One region of the Kosakonia radicincitans DSM 16656 genome, then DNA from elsewhere that is predicted to be linked to it. Evidence: predicted binding sites of a transcription regulator. Region 1 holds the regulator's gene; each other region holds the start of a gene.
What was found. Region 1 encodes PurR, which represses purine synthesis genes. Its sites were predicted from a motif close to CANGCAAACGTTTGCNTG; they were not measured.

Region 1 (4,476 bases):
TGCCGCAGTGAAGAACTTTGGTTCAGGCTGGACATGGCTGGTGAAAAAAGCGGATGGCGGGTTGGCGATTGTCTCAACGTCCAATGCGGGAACCCCGCTGACGACGGATGCGACACCGTTGCTGACTGTCGATGTCTGGGAACATGCTTATTACATTGACTACCGCAACGCCCGTCCGAACTACCTTGAACACTTCTGGGCGCTGGTCAACTGGGCCTTCGTGGCGAAGAATTTCGCCGCATAAAACAAAGGAGGGGCATTGCCCCTCCTCTTTTTACTCGACTGCCGCACAGGCTCGTTCCGGCCGGGAGCGCCCGGAAAACAGCACCACCATCAGCCCAAGCCCCGCAATAATCGCCCCCATCACCGGGACAAAATCATATCCCAGGCCGCCGGAGATCACCGCGCCGCCCGCAGCCGCACCGAGTGCGTTACCGAGGTTAAAGGCACCAATGTTCACTGAAGAAGAGAGTCCTGGCGCTTCATGTGCGACGCGCATTACACGCATTTGCAGCGGCGGAACCACAGCAAAGGTCGCTGCGCCCCAGACCACCATGCTGATAGCCGCGCCTACTTCGCTGCGGGCCAGGAACGGAATAGCCAGCATGATGGCAATCAGCAGGATAAGAAAACCTTTCAGCGTACCGGTTACCGAACGATCCGCCAGTTTGCCGCCAAGGTAGTTGCCAATCGAGAAACCGACGCCAATCAGCACCAACATCCCGGTAACAAACACCGGCGTAGCATCAGTAATGGTGCGCAGCACCGGCGAAATATAGGTATAAAGCGTGAACATCGCGCCCGCGCCGAGCACCGTCGTCAGCAGTGCCGACAGCACCTGTGGACGAACCAGCACGGACAACTCTTTGCGTACATCCGGACGTTCGCCCGTTCCGCCGCCAGGCAGTGAAAAGTAGAGGCTCAGCATGGCAACCAGACCCAGCACGGCGGTCGCCATAAACGACATGCGCCAGCCGATGGTTTCACCCAGCCAGGTTGCAGCAGGCACACCGCCAATATTGGCGATAGTCAGCCCCATAAACATGGTGGCGACGGCGCTGGCTTGTTTCTCTTTTGCCACCACGCTTGCGGCAACAACCGATCCCAGACCAAAGAAGGCGCCGTGGTTGAGGCTGGTAACGATGCGCGCCAGCATTAAGGTGGTGTAGTCCGGCGCGATTGCCGACAGCACATTACCCAGCGTAAAGATCGCCATCAGGAAGATCAGCGCGTTACGTCTGCCACGGTGCGACAGCAGCAGCGTCATCAGCGGCGCCCCCACCATCACGCCAATCGCATAAGCGCTAATCAACATCCCCGCCGCCGGAATGGAAACATCGACGCCACGGGCAATAACGGGCAGCAATCCCATCGGGGAGAACTCCGTTGTACCTATCCCAAAGGCGCCAATCGCCAGGGCAAGCAGAGGGAAATTTACTTTCATCGTTTGACTCCGAAAAAGCCGTGTCGGTTGGAGACACTGTCGCAGAAGTCAAAAGTATGACAGCAATCACAAAAAACAGAAGTTAGCAGAATGACAAAAGATTATTGCAGAAGTGATAACAATGGCGGGGAAAGCCGAGGGAGAAGGCTCTCCCTCGTGCCAGATCAATGCAGCGCGGCGGTCAGCCCACCGAAAACAATCAGGCTCAGAACAATGACGGTAGTGACCAAAGAATACTTCAGATCGGTGCTCATCAATTTTTCTCCATTTTCATTTCCCCACAAAAAGTGAGTTTGCGCATTTTTGCACAAATAATCATAAAAATCTTGCAGGAATTAGGAGGAGATATGTTTTAGCGCTTCCCCTTTTGCTCAAGATAAGACAAAATTCGACGCTAAATTTATTAGCGTACCGGCCATTGACTCCCCTCCTGACGTTTAGTGTCTTTTTCCCGGCGTACCGCACTCACTTTGCTGGGGTTCAGGGTGATGGAAGGCAAACGTTTACCTTAAGTATTATCAGGAGCTTATGATATGGTCTGGAGTGATTTCTGATGGCAACGATTAAAGACGTCGCGAAACGAGCAAACGTTTCCACTACAACCGTATCACATGTAATTAACAAAACGCGCTTCGTCGCTGAAGAGACTCGCAATGCCGTATGGGCGGCGATTAAAGAGTTACATTACTCCCCCAGCGCTGTGGCACGTAGCCTGAAGGTCAATCACACCAAATCGATCGGTTTACTGGCCACAAGCAGCGAAGCCGCCTATTTTGCCGAGATCATCGAAGCCGTAGAGAAAAAATGCTTCCAGAAAGGCTACACCTTGATCCTCGGCAACGCCTGGAACAGCCTTGAGAAACAGCGCGCCTACCTGTCGATGATGGCGCAAAAACGTGTCGATGGCCTGCTGGTGATGTGCTCCGAATACCCGGAGTCGCTGCTGAGCATGCTGGAAGAGTACCGTAATATCCCAATGGTGGTGATGGACTGGGGCGAGGCGAAAGCCGATTTTACCGATTCGGTCATTGATAATGCTTTTGAAGGCGGCTATATGGCTGGCCGCTATCTGATTGAGCGCGGACATCGCGATATCGGCGTCATTCCAGGCCCGCTGGAGCGCAACACCGGCGCAGGCCGCCTCGCCGGTTTTATGAAAGCGATGGAAGAGGCGATCATTACCGTACCGGAAAACTGGATCGTGCAGGGCGACTTTGAACCGGAATCGGGTTACCGGGCGATGCAGCAAATCCTCAACCAGTCCCACCGCCCTACTGCCGTGTTCTGCGGCGGCGATATTATGGCGATGGGTGCGCTCTGCGCGGCGGATGAGATGGGGCTGCGCGTTCCCCAGGATATTTCGCTGATCGGCTATGACAATGTGCGTAATTCCCGCTACTTTACGCCCGCACTGACCACCATCCATCAGCCGAAAGATTCGCTGGGCGAAACGGCGTTTACCATGTTGCTCGATCGTATCGTCAACAAGCGCGAAGAGTCGCAGTCCATTGAAGTCCATCCGCGTCTGATCGAGCGTCGTTCGGTGGCGGATGGTCCGTTCCGCGACTACCGCCGTTAATCACGCCCTGCGGGGGCCGCTACTCCGGCTCCCGCAACCATTCGCTGTTCAGCGTCTCACTGTCCCCCAGATACTCCAGCAGCCAGTTCAACGCCGGTGATGCGTCATTTTGTTGCCATGTCAGGCAGCAGGCCGCATCCGGAAACGGGTTCTCCAGTTCCAGCGCCACCCAGTCGCCGCTGTCCAGCCGCGGACGCGCGAAATGCGCGGGCACCATCCCCACACACAGCCCGGCAGAAAGGCAGGCTTCTGAAGCGGACCAGTCCGGCACGATTACCCGCTTCTGGTTATCCAGCAGCCAGGTAATACGTTTTGGCAACGAGCGCGACGTATCTTCCTGGATCAACGAAGGCCAGTTGCGCAACGTTTCATCGCTTAGCGGGCCGGGCATTGATGCCAGCGGATGGCGGCTGGAGACCACGCATTTCCAGCTCAGCATGCCCATATCACGAAACGCGTACCGTCCACCGACCGGGATCGCCTGGGTCGCGCCAATCGCCACCTCAACGCGGCCATCTGCCAGCGCATCCCAGACACCGTTGAACACCTCCTGGTAAACCTGTAACTCGACATCGTTAAAATGTCGGTAGAAATCGACGATCAGTTGCCGTGTTCGTGCCGGTTTCACAATGTTATCCACGGCAATCGCCAGTTGGCCGCGCCAGCCGTTGGCGATCTGTTGGCACTGCTGGCGGGTGATCTGCATTTTTTTGATAACAGATCGCCCCTCTTTTAAAAACCAGCTTCCGGCGGGCGTTAACTCCACATCCCGATGACGGCGTTCAAATAACGGAACTGCCAGCCACTCTTCGAGTTGGCGCACCGTATAGCTCACCGCTGAAGGTACGCGGTGCAGCTCCTGGGCGGCACCGCTGAAACTGCCGTTGCGCGCAACAGCATCAACCACTTCGAGTGAATATTCTGACCACATAATCTGCCTGCAAAAATTTTGAAACCACTGCGCAAATATTAGCGTTTCACAAGCAGGAAAGCACTCCTTACACTCGACAGCCCTGAAGAAGCAACAAGATGAGAACTCAAATGCAACCTGGAAAAGGATTTTTAGTCTGGCTCGCGGGATTAAGCGTGCTGGGCTTTTTAGCCACCGATATGTACCTGCCCGCGTTTAGCGCGATACAACAAGATTTGCAAACCTCCCCGGCCATCGTCAGCGCCACGCTGAGTTTGTTTCTGGCAGGCTTTGCTGTCGCACAACTGGTATGGGGCCCCTTGTCGGATCGCTATGGCCGCAGACCTATTTTGTTGAGCGGGCTGACTATTTTCGCACTTGGCTGTCTGGGAACATTGTGGGTACGGGACGCCAGCCTGTTACTTGCGCTGCGTTTCGTACAGGCAATCGGCGTTTGCGCCGCTACGGTTAGCTGGCAGGCGCTGGTCACTGACCACTATCCGGCACACCGCGTTAACCGTATCTTCGCGACCATTATGCCGC
Region 2 (4,476 bases), 1.7 Mb from region 1:
GCAGGGCGTAACGGATATCGTTGCCGCGAATGATCTCGACCGCCAGATAGGTGTAATCATCTTTTAAGAACCGCACCAGGTTGGTTTCACGGTTTATCAACGTCGGCGTAATGTGCTGGCGCAGATACTGCTTGAAGTAGTTGCGCAGCCAGCTTTGCTGGTTTTGCGACAGTTGCCGTTCGTTGATCAGGAAGATTTGGTTGCGTGCCATCTCCAGCAGCAGGTCGTTGTACAGGCTGTCGAATTCCTGGTCGGCCTTCAGCACGCGGGATTGAATTTTGCCCAGCAGATGACGTGAGTTGGTAGTGGTGCCTTGCTCTTCGCTGATGATCAACCGGCGTTTCAGTTCGGCAAAACGCACCTTATAAAATTCATCGAGGTTATTGGAATAGATTCCCAAAAAACGCATGCGCTCGATTAGCGGGTTACTTTTGTCTGCCGCTTCCTGGAGAACACGTTCGTTGAAGCACAACCAGCTTAGTTCTTTTTCGAGATATAACTTTTCCTGACCCATTCCTGTTTACACTCCGGTTCTTACTCGGGACACAGCAATATCTTCTCACTCTTACGGTGTCCGCGACTGACAGGTGAACGTTGCTGGCGTTCCTTCGTATAACACAACTTATTATGGCGAGCTTAGCCCTAAGATGTCCAACTGTGCCAAAAAAGTATGACAGTAATCTTTTTTCTGACTTAAGGTGATGAAAATACTGCGGGGATAAGAATACATTGGGCGCGTTTGACGCCGGATGGCGGCTTCGGCTTATCCGGCCTGATATCGGCCCAGGAAAACAGCGTAGGCCGGATAAGCATCGCGCCATCCGGCAGCAGAACAATAAAGGGGGACGATTATTCGTCGGCCGCATAGCCTTCAGGAGGCAGACAGACGCCATCGAGCCACGCGCTGTTATTCTCCATCTTCAGGCGGCCATCAACGAACCAGCTCACCACCAGCGGATAAATCGCGTGTTCCTGCGCTTGTACGCGGTCGGTGATCTCTTCTTCCGTGTCGCCGTCAAACACCGGGACTTTGGCCTGCAAAATGACCGGGCCGCCATCCAGCTCTTCCGTCACAAAATGCACGCTGGTGCCGTGTACTTCATCGCCATTTTCCAGCACCTGGCGGTGCGTGTTCAGGCCTGGGTATTTCGGCAGCAGTGAAGGGTGAATATTCAGCAGACGTCCGGCGTAATGGGCAACAAATGCCGGGCTGAGGATGCGCATGTAACCTGCCAGCACCACCACATCCGGCGCGTAGGCGTCAATTTCATGCATCAGTTCACGATCGAAGGCATCGCGGCTGGCAAACTGCGAGGCAAGAAGGGCATGCGCAGGAATTGCCGCTTCCCGCGCACGTTCAAGGCCGAACGCGTCGGCCTTGTTACTGAATACTGCCCGCAGGGTGCCGTTGATTTTCTTCTGTTTGCAGGCGTCGATAATCGCCTGCAAATTGCTTCCGTTACCGGAAATCAGCACCACAATGTTTTTCATTCAATGACCACACGCTCACTGGAATCGGATGCTTTGATAATACCGATTTTCCACGCGTTTTCACCTTTGGCATTGAGCAGGGCGATGGCTTTATCCGCTTCCGCGGCAGGCAGCGCGATAACCATACCGACGCCACAGTTGAAGGTGCGGTACATTTCATGACGGCTGACGTTACCGGCGCTTTGCAGCCAGTTGAAGACCGCCGGCCACTGCCAGGAGGATTCGTCGATAACTGCCTGGGTGTTATCTGGCAGCACGCGCGGGATATTTTCCCAGAAACCGCCGCCCGTCAGGTGAGCGATAGCATGTACATCAACGTTTTCAATCAGCTCCAGCACCGATTTCACGTAAATACGCGTCGGTTCCAGCAGGTGATCGGCCAGCGGTTTGCCTTCCAGTTGGGTGGTCAGCGGATCGCAGCCGCTTACTTCTATCACTTTACGCACCAGCGAGTAACCGTTGGAGTGCGGACCGCTGGAAGCCAGCGCCACCAGCACGTCGCCGTCGGCCACTTTGGAGCCGTCAATAATTTCTGCTTTCTCTACCACGCCCACGCAGAAACCGGCCACGTCGTAATCTTCACCGTGATACATGCCCGGCATCTCTGCGGTTTCGCCGCCAACCAGCGCACAACCGGATTGCAGGCAACCTTCGGCGATGCCATTGATCACGCTGGCGGCGGTATCCACGTCCAGCTTGCCGGTGGCGTAATAGTCGAGGAAGAACAGTGGCTCAGCGCCCTGTACCACCAGGTCGTTTACACACATGGCGACCAGGTCGATACCGATGGTGTCATGACGTTTCAGATCCATTGCCAGACGCAGCTTGGTGCCAACGCCATCAGTGCCGGAAACCAGTACCGGTTCACGATATTTTTGCGGCAGAGCGCACAGCGCGCCGAAGCCGCCCAGACCGCCCATCACTTCCGGACGGCGGGTCTTCTTCACCACGCCTTTGATTCGGTCAACCAGAGCATTGCCTGCATCAATATCAACACCGGCATCTTTATAGCTGAGAGAGGTTTTATCGGTCACTGCTTCAGTCCCCACGCGTTTTCTTGCGGTAGAAATAAAATTCGGCGCAATTCTAGCAGCCCAGGCAAACGTTTGCGAGCCTATTATTGCCGGGCGTACCTTATAAGTTCCGATATACTATTTTCCAGCCTGATTGATCGCGATCAAGCGGCTATCTGTAGCGCAACGGAAAAAAAGCGGTATAATCCGGCGATTTTTTTTGTGGCTGCCACCTGTCAGGGGAAAGGAGAAGAGTATGAAGGTCGTGGAAGTTAAACACCCACTCGTCAAACACAAGCTTGGGTTGATGCGTGAAAACGATATCAGCACCAAACGCTTTCGTGAACTCGCCTCAGAAGTGGGCAGCCTGCTGACGTATGAAGCGACGGCTGACCTCGAAACCGAAAAAGTCACCATCGAAGGCTGGAACGGCCCGGTGGAGGTTGAGCAGATCAAAGGTAAAAAAATTACCGTGGTGCCGATTCTGCGTGCCGGTCTGGGCATGATGGAAGGCGTGCTGGAGCACGTGCCGAGCGCGCGCATCAGCGTGGTCGGTATCTACCGTAATGAAGAAACGCTGGAGCCGGTACCGTACTTCCAGAAACTGGTGTCCAACATCGACGAGCGTATGGCGCTGGTGGTTGACCCGATGCTGGCGACCGGTGGTTCAATGATTGCCACCATCGATCTGCTGAAAAACGCAGGCTGTCACAGCATCAAAGTTCTGGTGCTGGTTGCCGCGCCGGAAGGTCTGGCGGCGCTGGAGAAAGCGCACCCGGACGTTGAGCTGTATACCGCGGCGATCGACAAGGGCCTCAATGAGCACGGCTACATTATTCCGGGCCTCGGCGATGCCGGTGACAAAATCTTTGGTACGAAGTAACGCATGACAAATCGAAAGCCGACTTTGATAGTCGGCTTTTTTTTGGATTCATAAACTGCCCGCCGCAAAGGACGGGGAGATAAACAACAACACTCAGAGGAAAAACATTATGACGCGCCGTGCTATCGGGGTGAGTGAAAGACCGCCGCTTTTGCAGACGATCCCGCTTAGTTTGCAGCACCTGTTCGCCATGTTTGGCGCGACCGTGCTGGTGCCAATCCTGTTTCACATTAACCCGGCCACCGTGCTGCTGTTCAATGGTATCGGGACGCTGCTTTATCTCTTCATCTGTAAGGGGAAAATCCCGGCTTACCTCGGTTCCAGCTTTGCGTTTATCTCGCCGGTGCTGCTGCTGTTGCCGCTCGGTTATGAAGTGGCGCTGGGCGGTTTCATTATGTGCGGCGTCTTGTTCTGCATCGTCTCCTTTATCGTTAAGAAAGCCGGTACCGGCTGGCTGGATGTGATGTTCCCGCCTGCGGCAATGGGCGCTATCGTGGCGGTTATCGGCCTGGAACTGGCGGGTGTGGCGGCGAATATGGCCGGTCTGTTGCCGGCTGAAGGCCAAAGCGCGGATAGCAAAACGGTGATCATTTCGATGGTCACGCTGGGCGTAACGGTGTTTGGTTCCGTGCTGTTCCGTGGCTTTATGGCGATTATCCCGATCCTCATTGGTGTGCTGGCGGGCTACGCGCTCTCCTTCGTCATGGGCGTTGTCGATACCACGCCGATCGCGCAGGCGCACTGGTTTGCGCTGCCGACATTCTATACGCCGCGTTTCGAGTGGTTTGCCATTTTCACCATTCTGCCTGCGGCGCTGGTGGTGATTGCCGAGCACGTGGGGCATCTGGTGGTGACGGCGAATATCATCAAAAAAGATCTGATTCGCGATCCGGGCCTGCATCGTTCGATGTTTGCTAACGGTTTCTCGACGATCATTTCCGGCTGCTTTGGCTCCACGCCGAATACCACTTACGGTGAGAACATCGGTGTAATGGCCATCACCCGCGTTTACAGCACCTGGGTTATCGGCGGCGCGGCTGTTATCGCGATCCTGCTCTCCTGCGTCGGCAAACTGGCGGCGGCGATCCA
Region 3 (4,476 bases), 1.2 Mb from region 1:
CGAGCTTTTTCAACTGCTCCATTACCAGATTGCCGATCATTTTACTGGGAACTTCGCGTTCGCCTGTTGCGCGAAGTTGCGATTTAATGTGGTTGAGCGCCATTTCCACGTCGTCGGCGCTTACCGGACGTTTCTCCAGCGCTTTCAGCATACCGCTACGTAATTTGTCTTCATTGAAGGGTTCACGCACTTCATTGCTTTTCACCACGCGCGGCATTACCAGCTCAGCCACTTCAAAAGTGGTAAAACGCTCATTACAAACCAGACACTGCCGGCGGCGGCGGACAGAGGAGCCTTCTCCCACCAGACGAGAATCGATTACTTTGGTATCCACGGCGAAACAGAATGGGCAATGCATACGGCGTCCTGACGTGTGAGTTAACTGAAATCTATTTTACCCTGAACTGGCATGACAACAAAGGCAGACCGTTTTTGAGATAATGGATCGATGGCAACGCAGCCGTTGCGATCTACCATTACAACACTCTTTCTTTTCACGGAAACAGACATAATGACAAGACGTTACCTAAGAACACTCTTACTGGGAAGCCTTTTTGCCCTCAGTGCCTGCGCCCAGCAAAGCGAAGTCCGTCAGTTGCATCAAAGCGTCAGCACGCTGAATAGCGAGATGAGCAAACTGAACAAAGAAACGGTGAAAATCACCCAGCAGAACGCGCTGAATGCGAAATCCGGCAGTGGTGTCTATCTGCTGCCCGGCGCAAACACGCCAGCTCGTCTGAACAGCCAGATTGGTATGTTGCGTATGTCTTTGCAAAACGTCGCGCCAAATGCCGCCGGAACCCGCGTTCTGCTGCGCATTCAGGGCGAATCGAACGATCCGTTACCGGCGTTTAGCGGTACGGTTGAGTGGGGACAGATTCAGGGCACCACGCAGAATTACCAGGAAGTTAACGTACAGAATCAGCTCATCAACGCACCGGCCAGCACGCTTGCGCCAAGCGACGTCGATATTCCGTTGCAGTTAAACGGCATTACGCCAGAGCAATTAGGTTTCGTCCGTATCCACGATATTCAGCCCGCCAGCGCGCAGTAATTCCCCGGGCGACGATGTCGCCCTTTATTGCGTTTTGTAACGCTTTTTCTTCTTTTTCCACGTTCGGTCATCACATTCACGAATTTGCAATATTGGTAAATGCCAGTACAATCGCCCCGTTTATTGCACGCAAACGTGAACGCAATCGATTACGTATGTGTCAATAATGTGAAACAACACATATTTTTGTGAGCGCTGATACTTATAATAGGCGCACAGAAATATGAAACATTTAATTGCAATGCGTGCTTTCTTTCACTCCCTTCTGGGATATCAATCAGTGGCGAAAAGATGAAAAAAACAATCCTCGCAGCCGGTGCTGCTCTGGCGCTTTCTGCGTCTTTTACTGCAAACGCAGCGGATAACGCTAAACCTGAATACGTTTCCGACTGGTGGCACCAGAGCGTCAACGTGGTGGGCAGCTATCACACCCGTTTCGGACCGCAGATCCGCAACGATACCTACCTTGAGTACGAAGCGTTCGCCAAAAAAGACTGGTTTGACTTCTACGGTTATGCGGATGCGCCGGTATTCTTCGGTGGTAATACGGATGCGAAAGGTATCTGGAACCACGGTTCTCCACTGTTTATGGAAATCGAACCGCGTTTCTCCATCGATAAGCTGACGGGTGCCGATCTGAGCTTCGGTCCGTTCAAAGAGTGGTACTTCGCGAACAACTACATCTACGACATGGGCCGCAATGCCTCTGGTCGTCAGAGCACCTGGTATATGGGTCTTGGTACCGACATCGACACCGGCCTGCCGATGAGCCTCTCCCTGAACGTGTATGCGAAATACCAGTGGCAGAACTACGGCGCCGCTAACCAGAACGAATGGGACGGCTACCGTTTCAAAGTGAAATACTTTGTACCGATCACCACCCTGTGGGGCGGCCAGTTAAGCTACATCGGCTTTACCAACTTCGACTGGGGCTCCGATCTGGGTGATGAGAGCGGTAACGCGAACAACGGCATCAGAACCCGTACTAATGATTCCATCGCGTCCAGCCACATCCTCTCTCTGGGTTACGATCACTGGCACTACTCTGTTGTTGCCCGTTACTGGCACCACGGCGGCCAGTGGAACGACGACGCCAGCCTGAACTTCGGCAACGGCGACTTCAGCGTACATTCGACCGGCTGGGGTGGTTACCTGGTTGTGGGTTACAATTTCTAAGCCCGCGCGTAATGACAAAAAAGCCGATCGCACGATCGGCTTTTTTATTCCTGTCACGCAGCCAGCATTGCCCGGAACAGCCAGGCAACGGCTGCAATAATGATCGCCGGGCCGAAGGGAAAAGCTTCCGAACGGTTGGCTTTAATAATGAAATAGCCATATACCAGACCTAAAAGCGACGCGATAAGCATGATGTGAAATAGCGCTTCGCAGCCCTGCCAGGCACCGATACCGGCAAACAGCTTCATATCGCCAACGCCGATCCCGGCTTGTCCGCAGCGCCACAGAAACAGGCGATTCAGCGCCCAGGGAATGAGAAAGCCCACCGCAGCACCCGCAACAATACCGCTCATTGCTGCACTGTCAGGCTGTTTCGACCATGCCGATAACATCGCCAGCCCCAGAAAGGGCAACGTCAATTTATCGGGCAGCAACAGGTAGTCATAATCAATAAACAACATGACGACCAACAAGAACAGCAGCGACAAATCGAGCAAGCTGGCCGCATTGACGCCCTGCCAGCCGATCAGCAGTGCAAACAGCAGCGCCATGGTGAATTCAACGCCAGGATAGCGCCAGCTAATGGGTTGACGACAGCACTGGCTGCGCCCCTTCAACCAGAGCCAGCCAAGCAGAGGAATGTTGTAACGCATCCTGATACGCTGCCGGCAATGCGGGCAAAACGAAGGCGGCCAGCTCAGATTGATCGCCTCCCCCAGCATCATGCGCGGCAAGCGATAAATGACGACGTTGGCAAAGCTGCCGAGGATCGCACCTAATAACGCAAAGAGCAGCGTATTACCGATCATCTTGCTTCACCGTTATGCCATGCGTTGTGCCGTCGGCAGAGCGACAAGCAGACGGGAGCGGCGCGTTTGCCACATCATCCACTTTAAAAATCCACTTCGGATAGGTGTCTGCTTTTTTAAAATTCACCAGCGCTTTCGGAAATGCCGCCGTGCGAAGCGGCCGCCCTTTCCCTTTACTGAAGACGCCCACCCAGCGGCCTTGCTTGTCGTAGCTCATCCCCCACTGCCGCGAGCCGGTCAACGGATCGGTAAACCAGCGGCGCAGGTGATAAACCACTTTTTTACCGCGAGGATCGCGCAGCAGATCGTCAAAACTCAGCGGGAGACAGCCATTCCCCGCTTTCTGATACTGCTGAATGGCATTACGGATCTGCACGCCGCGGAAAAATAGCTCCTCTTCCTGCTGCTGCCGATAAACCGCCTGCCGGTAACTGCTCTCTTTCAGCAGTGCCAGCGAGAGCATTGTCAGCATCAGTAACACCCACAGATAGGTGAATCCCCCCTGCCGCTGGCTACTCCTCATCATCTGACGGGCTCTTTTCTTCCAGAGAGGGAGAGGTGACATCCGTTATCTGGCCGTCATCATCGCGTTTTACGTCCCAGTTATCGCGGGTATTGGCAACAGGATCCATCGGAATTTCAAACAGATAACCATTGTTCACCAGATCTTCCAGCTCTTCCGGGCCGAGCAGGCGATCGTGACGATACGCCGCAATTGCCGAGCGCAGCGCATTACGGTTGTGTTTTAGCACCACGACTTTCGCGTATTCGGTCTGGCCGAAAAAACGCGGTGCCACCAGCGTCATTAAGGTGGCGATGATCGCCATAACAACCAGTAACTCGATGAGCGTAAAACCTTTTTCACCATTGCGCATAGGGTATTCCATTCAATCCTGGCTGGCTGCTGGTGGAACTGACATCCCAGACATCCTTACCACCTGTCGTCTCTCCCGGCGCCTGGGTGGATGCGCGCACCCGCCAGGTTTCGGTGTTCTTCCTGCCGTCGCAGTCACAAAAGGGATCGCGCGGGATCCGGCGCAACAGATAGATTTTTTCTTTGTTCGGGGACTTTTTATTCACCACGCCATCAACCAACAGATCGAGCCAAGCAGGCCAGTTGGTCATATCGGCATCTTTCTCAATGATCCCCTCCTCAACCAACTGCCCGTAACGATCGATTGCGCTGCGAATGTCACGCAGCGCGACGCGCAACTCCTCTTCATTACGCTGCTGCTCCTGTCGCTGATAGATGGGAATGGCGGCACTGGCAAGCGTCGCCAGCAGCGCCAGAGAGATCATCATCTCGATCAGCGTAAAGCCACGCTGAAACTTCACCGCGCATCCCCCTCGCTTTTCGCCAGCGTCGGCGCAGGCAGTTTACCGGCTGGCGGGAAGTCCGCTGGCGGCATCAGTGGCGGTGGGGTAAAGGTCTCTTTT
Region 4 (4,476 bases), 2.3 Mb from region 1:
AACGCCCTATCACCAGGCCGCAGTCATTGCCAACGTCACTACCTCTGTTCCGCACCAGGGACGCGCATTCGAACGTTTCACCGAGCACGGGCCGCTGGCGATGTTGCCGATGTCGCAGGGGCGCTGCTCACTGGTGTGGTGTCATCCGCTGGAAAAACAGCAGCAGGTGACTGGCTGGTCTGACGAACGTTTTTGCCATGAGCTACAAAAAGCTTTCGGCTGGCGTCTGGGACGTATTGAACACGCCGGAAAACGCAGCGTTTATCCCCTGATGTTGACTAACGCGTCGTCGCCGGTTTCTCATCGCGCGGTGCTGGTCGGCAATGCGGCTCAGACGCTGCATCCTATCGCCGGACAAGGGTTTAACCTCGGCATGCGCGATGTTATGACGCTGGCGGAAACGCTGGCGGAGGCATGGGCGAAGCAGAAAGATGTCGGCTGTTATCCGGTGCTGACGCGCTACCGTCACCAGCGCCAGGCGGACAAAAGCGCCACCATAGGCGTTACCGACGGGCTGGTGCATCTGTTTGCCAACCGCTGGGCGCCGCTTGTCGTCGGGCGCAATATCGGGCTGATGGCGATGGAACTATTTACCCCGGCGCGCGATGTGCTGGCGCAGCGTACCCTCGGTTGGGTAGCCCGTTAATCAAAGGAGCAAAGAGTGCAGAGTGTTGATGTTGCGATTGTCGGCGGCGGCATGGTTGGTCTGGCGCTGGCTTGCGGGTTGCAGGGGAGTGGTTTACGGGTTGCGGTGCTGGAGCAGAATGTTCCGCAGCCGCTGGCGGAAGATGCACCACCGGCGCTGCGCGTATCGGCGATTAACGCCGCCAGCGAAAAACTTCTGACGCATCTTGGCGTGTGGTCAAACATCATTGCCCATCGCGCGGGACGCTATCACGGCATGGAGGTGTGGGACAAAGACAGCTTTGGCCGCATCTCCTTTGACGACCAAAGCATGGGCTATCCTCACCTTGGCTATATTATTGAAAACGCAGTGATTCATCAGGCGCTGTGGGATAAAGCTCAGCAGTGTCAGGATGTCACTATGATTGCCCCTGCCGAATTACAGCAGGTGGCCTGGGGTGAGAACGACGCGTTCCTCACCTTAAAAGATGGCACGATGCTCACGGCCCGGCTGGTGGTCGGGGCGGATGGCGCGAACTCCTGGTTGCGTAACAAAGCGGATATTCCGCTAACTTTCTGGGATTATCACCATCACGCGCTGGTAGCGACCATTCGCACCGAGGAGCCACATCAGGCCGTCGCGCGGCAGGTGTTCGATAACGATGGCATTCTGGCGTTTCTGCCGCTGAACGATCCACATTTATGCTCGATCGTCTGGTCGTTGCCGCCGGATCAAGCGAAAACGCTGCAACAGGCCAGCGATGAGACGTTCAACCAGGCGCTGTGCGTGGCCTTTGATAATCGTCTTGGTCTGTGCCGCGTGGAAAGCGAGCGCCAGGTCTATCCGCTCACCGGTCGCTATGCGCGCCACTTCGCCGGTCATCGTCTGGCGCTGGTGGGCGATGCTGCGCATACCATCCATCCGCTGGCCGGGCAGGGCGTAAATCTGGGCTTTATGGATGTTGCGGAATTGATTACCGAGCTGCGCCGTCTTCGCCGTGAAGGAAAAGATATCGGCCAGCATCTCTATCTGCGTCGCTACGAGCGCAGCCGTAAACACAGTGCGGCGCTAATGCTGGCGGGAATGCAGGGCTTCCGCGAACTGTTTGCCGGATCGAACCCGGCGAAGAAGCTGCTGCGTGATATTGGTCTGAAACTGGCGGATACCCTTCCGGGGGTAAAAACACAACTGCTGCGCCAGGCGCTCGGCCTGAATGACCTTCCGGAGTGGTTACGTTAACCCCATCACATTTCCCTTCCCGCAAACGGGAAGGGGACTCCCTGCCTCATTTGAAATATTCTAATTTCACCTCGTTTTTCGGATTAGATTTACTCATGTATGATTTTTCGCACTGCAGAAAAAATGATGCTTTTGCGGAGTGAAATATTGAAATAGGGCGCAACTACGTCGCTTTATTGATGTTTTGTGTGGGTGATTTCGTTTTTATCTGGCACAAAATTCTGTTGCTGTTTTTAGCTAAATAGGTCATAAGCTAATGTGATGGCCCATTTTCTCTTATGGTTAAGTGCCGCTTTCGGTGTTAAGTTCAGGCAAAAGATAACGTTTGCGTCGGCGTCCGAAATGGCCGTTGACGCTGGTCGTTTTGGCGAAATGAACGCCGCCGAAAAACGTGATAGCGCAGCTTATTCGACGAGGACAAGATGGCTCAGCAGACCCCTTTGTATGAACAACACAAGCTATGCGGCGCCCGCATGGTGGATTTCCATGGCTGGATGATGCCGCTGCATTACGGCTCGCAGATTGATGAGCACCACGCAGTGCGTAGCGATGCCGGGATGTTCGATGTTTCGCACATGACTATCGTCGATCTGAAAGGCAGCCGCACCCGGGAGTTTCTGCAATATTTGCTGGCAAACGATGTGGCCAAACTCACGAAGCCCGGCAAAGCCCTCTACACCGGCATGCTGAATGCCTCGGGCGGCGTGATTGATGATTTGATCGTCTACTACTTTACCGAAGACTTCTTCCGCCTCGTTGTAAACTCCGCCACCCGCGAAAAAGACCTCTCCTGGATTACCCAACACGCCGAACCTTTTGCCATTGATATCACCGTCCGTGACGACCTGTCGCTGATCGCGGTTCAGGGGCCAAACGCGCAGGCGAAAGCCGCCAGCCTGTTTACCGATGCGCAGCGCAGCGCGGTCGAGGGAATGAAACCGTTCTTCGGCGTTGAAGAGGGCGAGCTGTTTATCGCGACCACGGGCTACACCGGTGAAGCGGGTTACGAGATTGCCTTGCCGAACGAAAAAGCCGCCAGCTTTTGGCAGGATCTGCTGAAAGCGGGCGTAAAACCTTGCGGACTCGGCGCCCGCGATACGCTGCGCCTGGAAGCGGGCATGAATCTTTATGGCCAGGAGATGGATGAAAGCATCTCTCCGCTGGCTGCCAATATGGGCTGGACCATCGCCTGGGAACCGCAGGATCGCCAGTTCATCGGTCGTGAAGCGCTGGAGCAACAGCGCGAAAAAGGCACCGAACAGCTGGTTGGTCTGGTGATGACGGAAAAAGGTGTGCTGCGTAATGAGTTACCTGTGCACTTTACTGATGCGCACGGCAACGTGCAAAAAGGTGTGATCACCAGCGGGACCTTCTCGCCGACGCTTGGCTACAGTATTGCACTGGCGCGCGTTCCGGCCGGAATTGGCGAAACGGCAATTGTGCAGATCCGTAACCGCGAAATGCCGGTCAAAGTGACCAAACCTGTTTTTGTGCGCAACGGCAAAGCTGTCGCGTAACGTAATTTTTATCTGGAGAGAATAAAATGAGCAACGTACCGGGCGAACTGAAATACAGCAAAGAACACGAATGGCTGCGCAAAGAAGCAGACGGTAGTTATACCGTTGGCATCACTGAGCATGCTCAGGAACTGCTGGGTGATATGGTGTTTGTCGACCTGCCGGAAGTGGGCGCGACCGTTAGTGCTGGCGATGACTGCGCCGTTGCCGAATCGGTAAAAGCCGCTTCTGATATCTACGCGCCGATTGGCGGTGAAATCGTAGCCGTTAACGATGCGCTGAATGACTCTCCGGAGCTGGTTAACAGCGAGCCGTACGGCGAAGGCTGGATCTTCAAAATCAAAGCCAGTGACGAATCGGAAGTTGCTGCGCTGCTGGATGCAACGGCATACGCCGCATTGTTAGAAGACGAATAAATACGCGTCATCCTTCACGTTGCAGGCGCGTTGGCTTGCTCGCTCACCCAGTTACTTACTGATGTAAGCGCCTGGGGATTTGCAGCATCGCCGCCTTCCTGCAACGCGAAAGCTTTAGCGTATTCAGATAATTTCCGAATACGATTCACCGCACGTTTCAGGAACCATCGCTCATGACTCAGACGTTAAGTCAGCTTGAAAATCGCGCCGCATTTATCGGCAGGCATATTGGCCCGGACGCATCGCAACAGCAGGAGATGCTGAACACCGTAGGGGCAGATTCGCTAAATGCCCTGATTGCGCAGATCGTACCGAAAGATATTCAGCTCGCCACGCCGCCGCAGGTGGGTGAAGCTACCACCGAATTCGCCGCGCTTGCCGAACTGAAAGCCATCGCGGGCCGCAACAAGCGCTTTAAGTCTTACATTGGCATGGGCTACACCGCAGTGCAGTTACCGCCGGTGATCCTGCGTAATATGCTGGAAAATCCAGGCTGGTACACCGCGTATACGCCGTATCAGCCGGAAGTATCGCAAGGGCGCCTGGAAGCGCTGCTCAACTTTCAGCAGGTGACGCTGGATTTGACCGGCCTGGATATCGCCTCTGCTTCCCTGCTGGATGAAGCGACCGCCGCTGCTGAAGCGATGGCGATGGCGAAGCGCGTGAGCAAACTGAAAGG

Region 2: the regulator PurR is predicted to act here: its motif matches at 2,587-2,604, upstream of purM (phosphoribosylformylglycinamidine cyclo-ligase).
Region 3: the regulator PurR is predicted to act here: its motif matches at 1,193-1,210, upstream of Y71_RS20965 (nucleoside-specific channel-forming protein Tsx).
Region 4: the regulator PurR is predicted to act here: its motif matches at 2,179-2,196, upstream of gcvT (glycine cleavage system aminomethyltransferase GcvT).

Annotation. Positions count from the first base shown of each region.
Region 1 covers NZ_CP018016.1:3,123,193-3,127,668, forward strand. The annotation lists gene sodB (superoxide dismutase [Fe]) at 1-244, shown strand, start outside; gene Y71_RS14930 (MFS transporter) at 275-1,444, opposite strand; gene cydH (cytochrome bd-I oxidase subunit CydH) at 1,609-1,698, opposite strand; gene purR (HTH-type transcriptional repressor PurR) at 1,998-3,023, shown strand; gene punR (DNA-binding transcriptional activator PunR) at 3,043-3,954, opposite strand; gene punC (purine nucleoside transporter PunC) at 4,065-4,476, shown strand, end outside.
Region 2 covers NZ_CP018016.1:1,442,758-1,447,233, forward strand. The annotation lists gene ppk1 (polyphosphate kinase 1) at 1-514, opposite strand, end outside; gene purN (phosphoribosylglycinamide formyltransferase) at 850-1,491, opposite strand; gene purM (phosphoribosylformylglycinamidine cyclo-ligase) at 1,488-2,525, opposite strand; gene upp (uracil phosphoribosyltransferase) at 2,761-3,387, shown strand; gene uraA (uracil permease) at 3,497-4,476, shown strand, end outside.
Region 3 covers NZ_CP018016.1:4,355,445-4,359,920, forward strand. The annotation lists gene nrdR (transcriptional regulator NrdR) at 1-358, opposite strand, end outside; gene Y71_RS20960 (SadB/YajI family lipoprotein) at 512-1,054, shown strand; gene Y71_RS20965 (nucleoside-specific channel-forming protein Tsx) at 1,346-2,230, shown strand; gene Y71_RS20970 (prepilin peptidase) at 2,284-3,039, opposite strand; gene Y71_RS20975 (type II secretion system protein) at 3,029-3,565, opposite strand; gene Y71_RS30805 (type II secretion system protein) at 3,552-3,914, opposite strand; gene Y71_RS30950 (type II secretion system protein) at 3,901-4,374, opposite strand; gene Y71_RS20990 (secretin GspD/PilQ domain-containing protein) at 4,371-4,476, opposite strand, start outside.
Region 4 covers NZ_CP018016.1:838,288-842,763, forward strand. The annotation lists gene ubiH (2-octaprenyl-6-methoxyphenyl hydroxylase) at 1-646, shown strand, start outside; gene ubiI (FAD-dependent 2-octaprenylphenol hydroxylase) at 662-1,864, shown strand; gene gcvT (glycine cleavage system aminomethyltransferase GcvT) at 2,287-3,381, shown strand; gene gcvH (glycine cleavage system protein GcvH) at 3,408-3,797, shown strand; gene gcvP (aminomethyl-transferring glycine dehydrogenase) at 3,971-4,476, shown strand, end outside.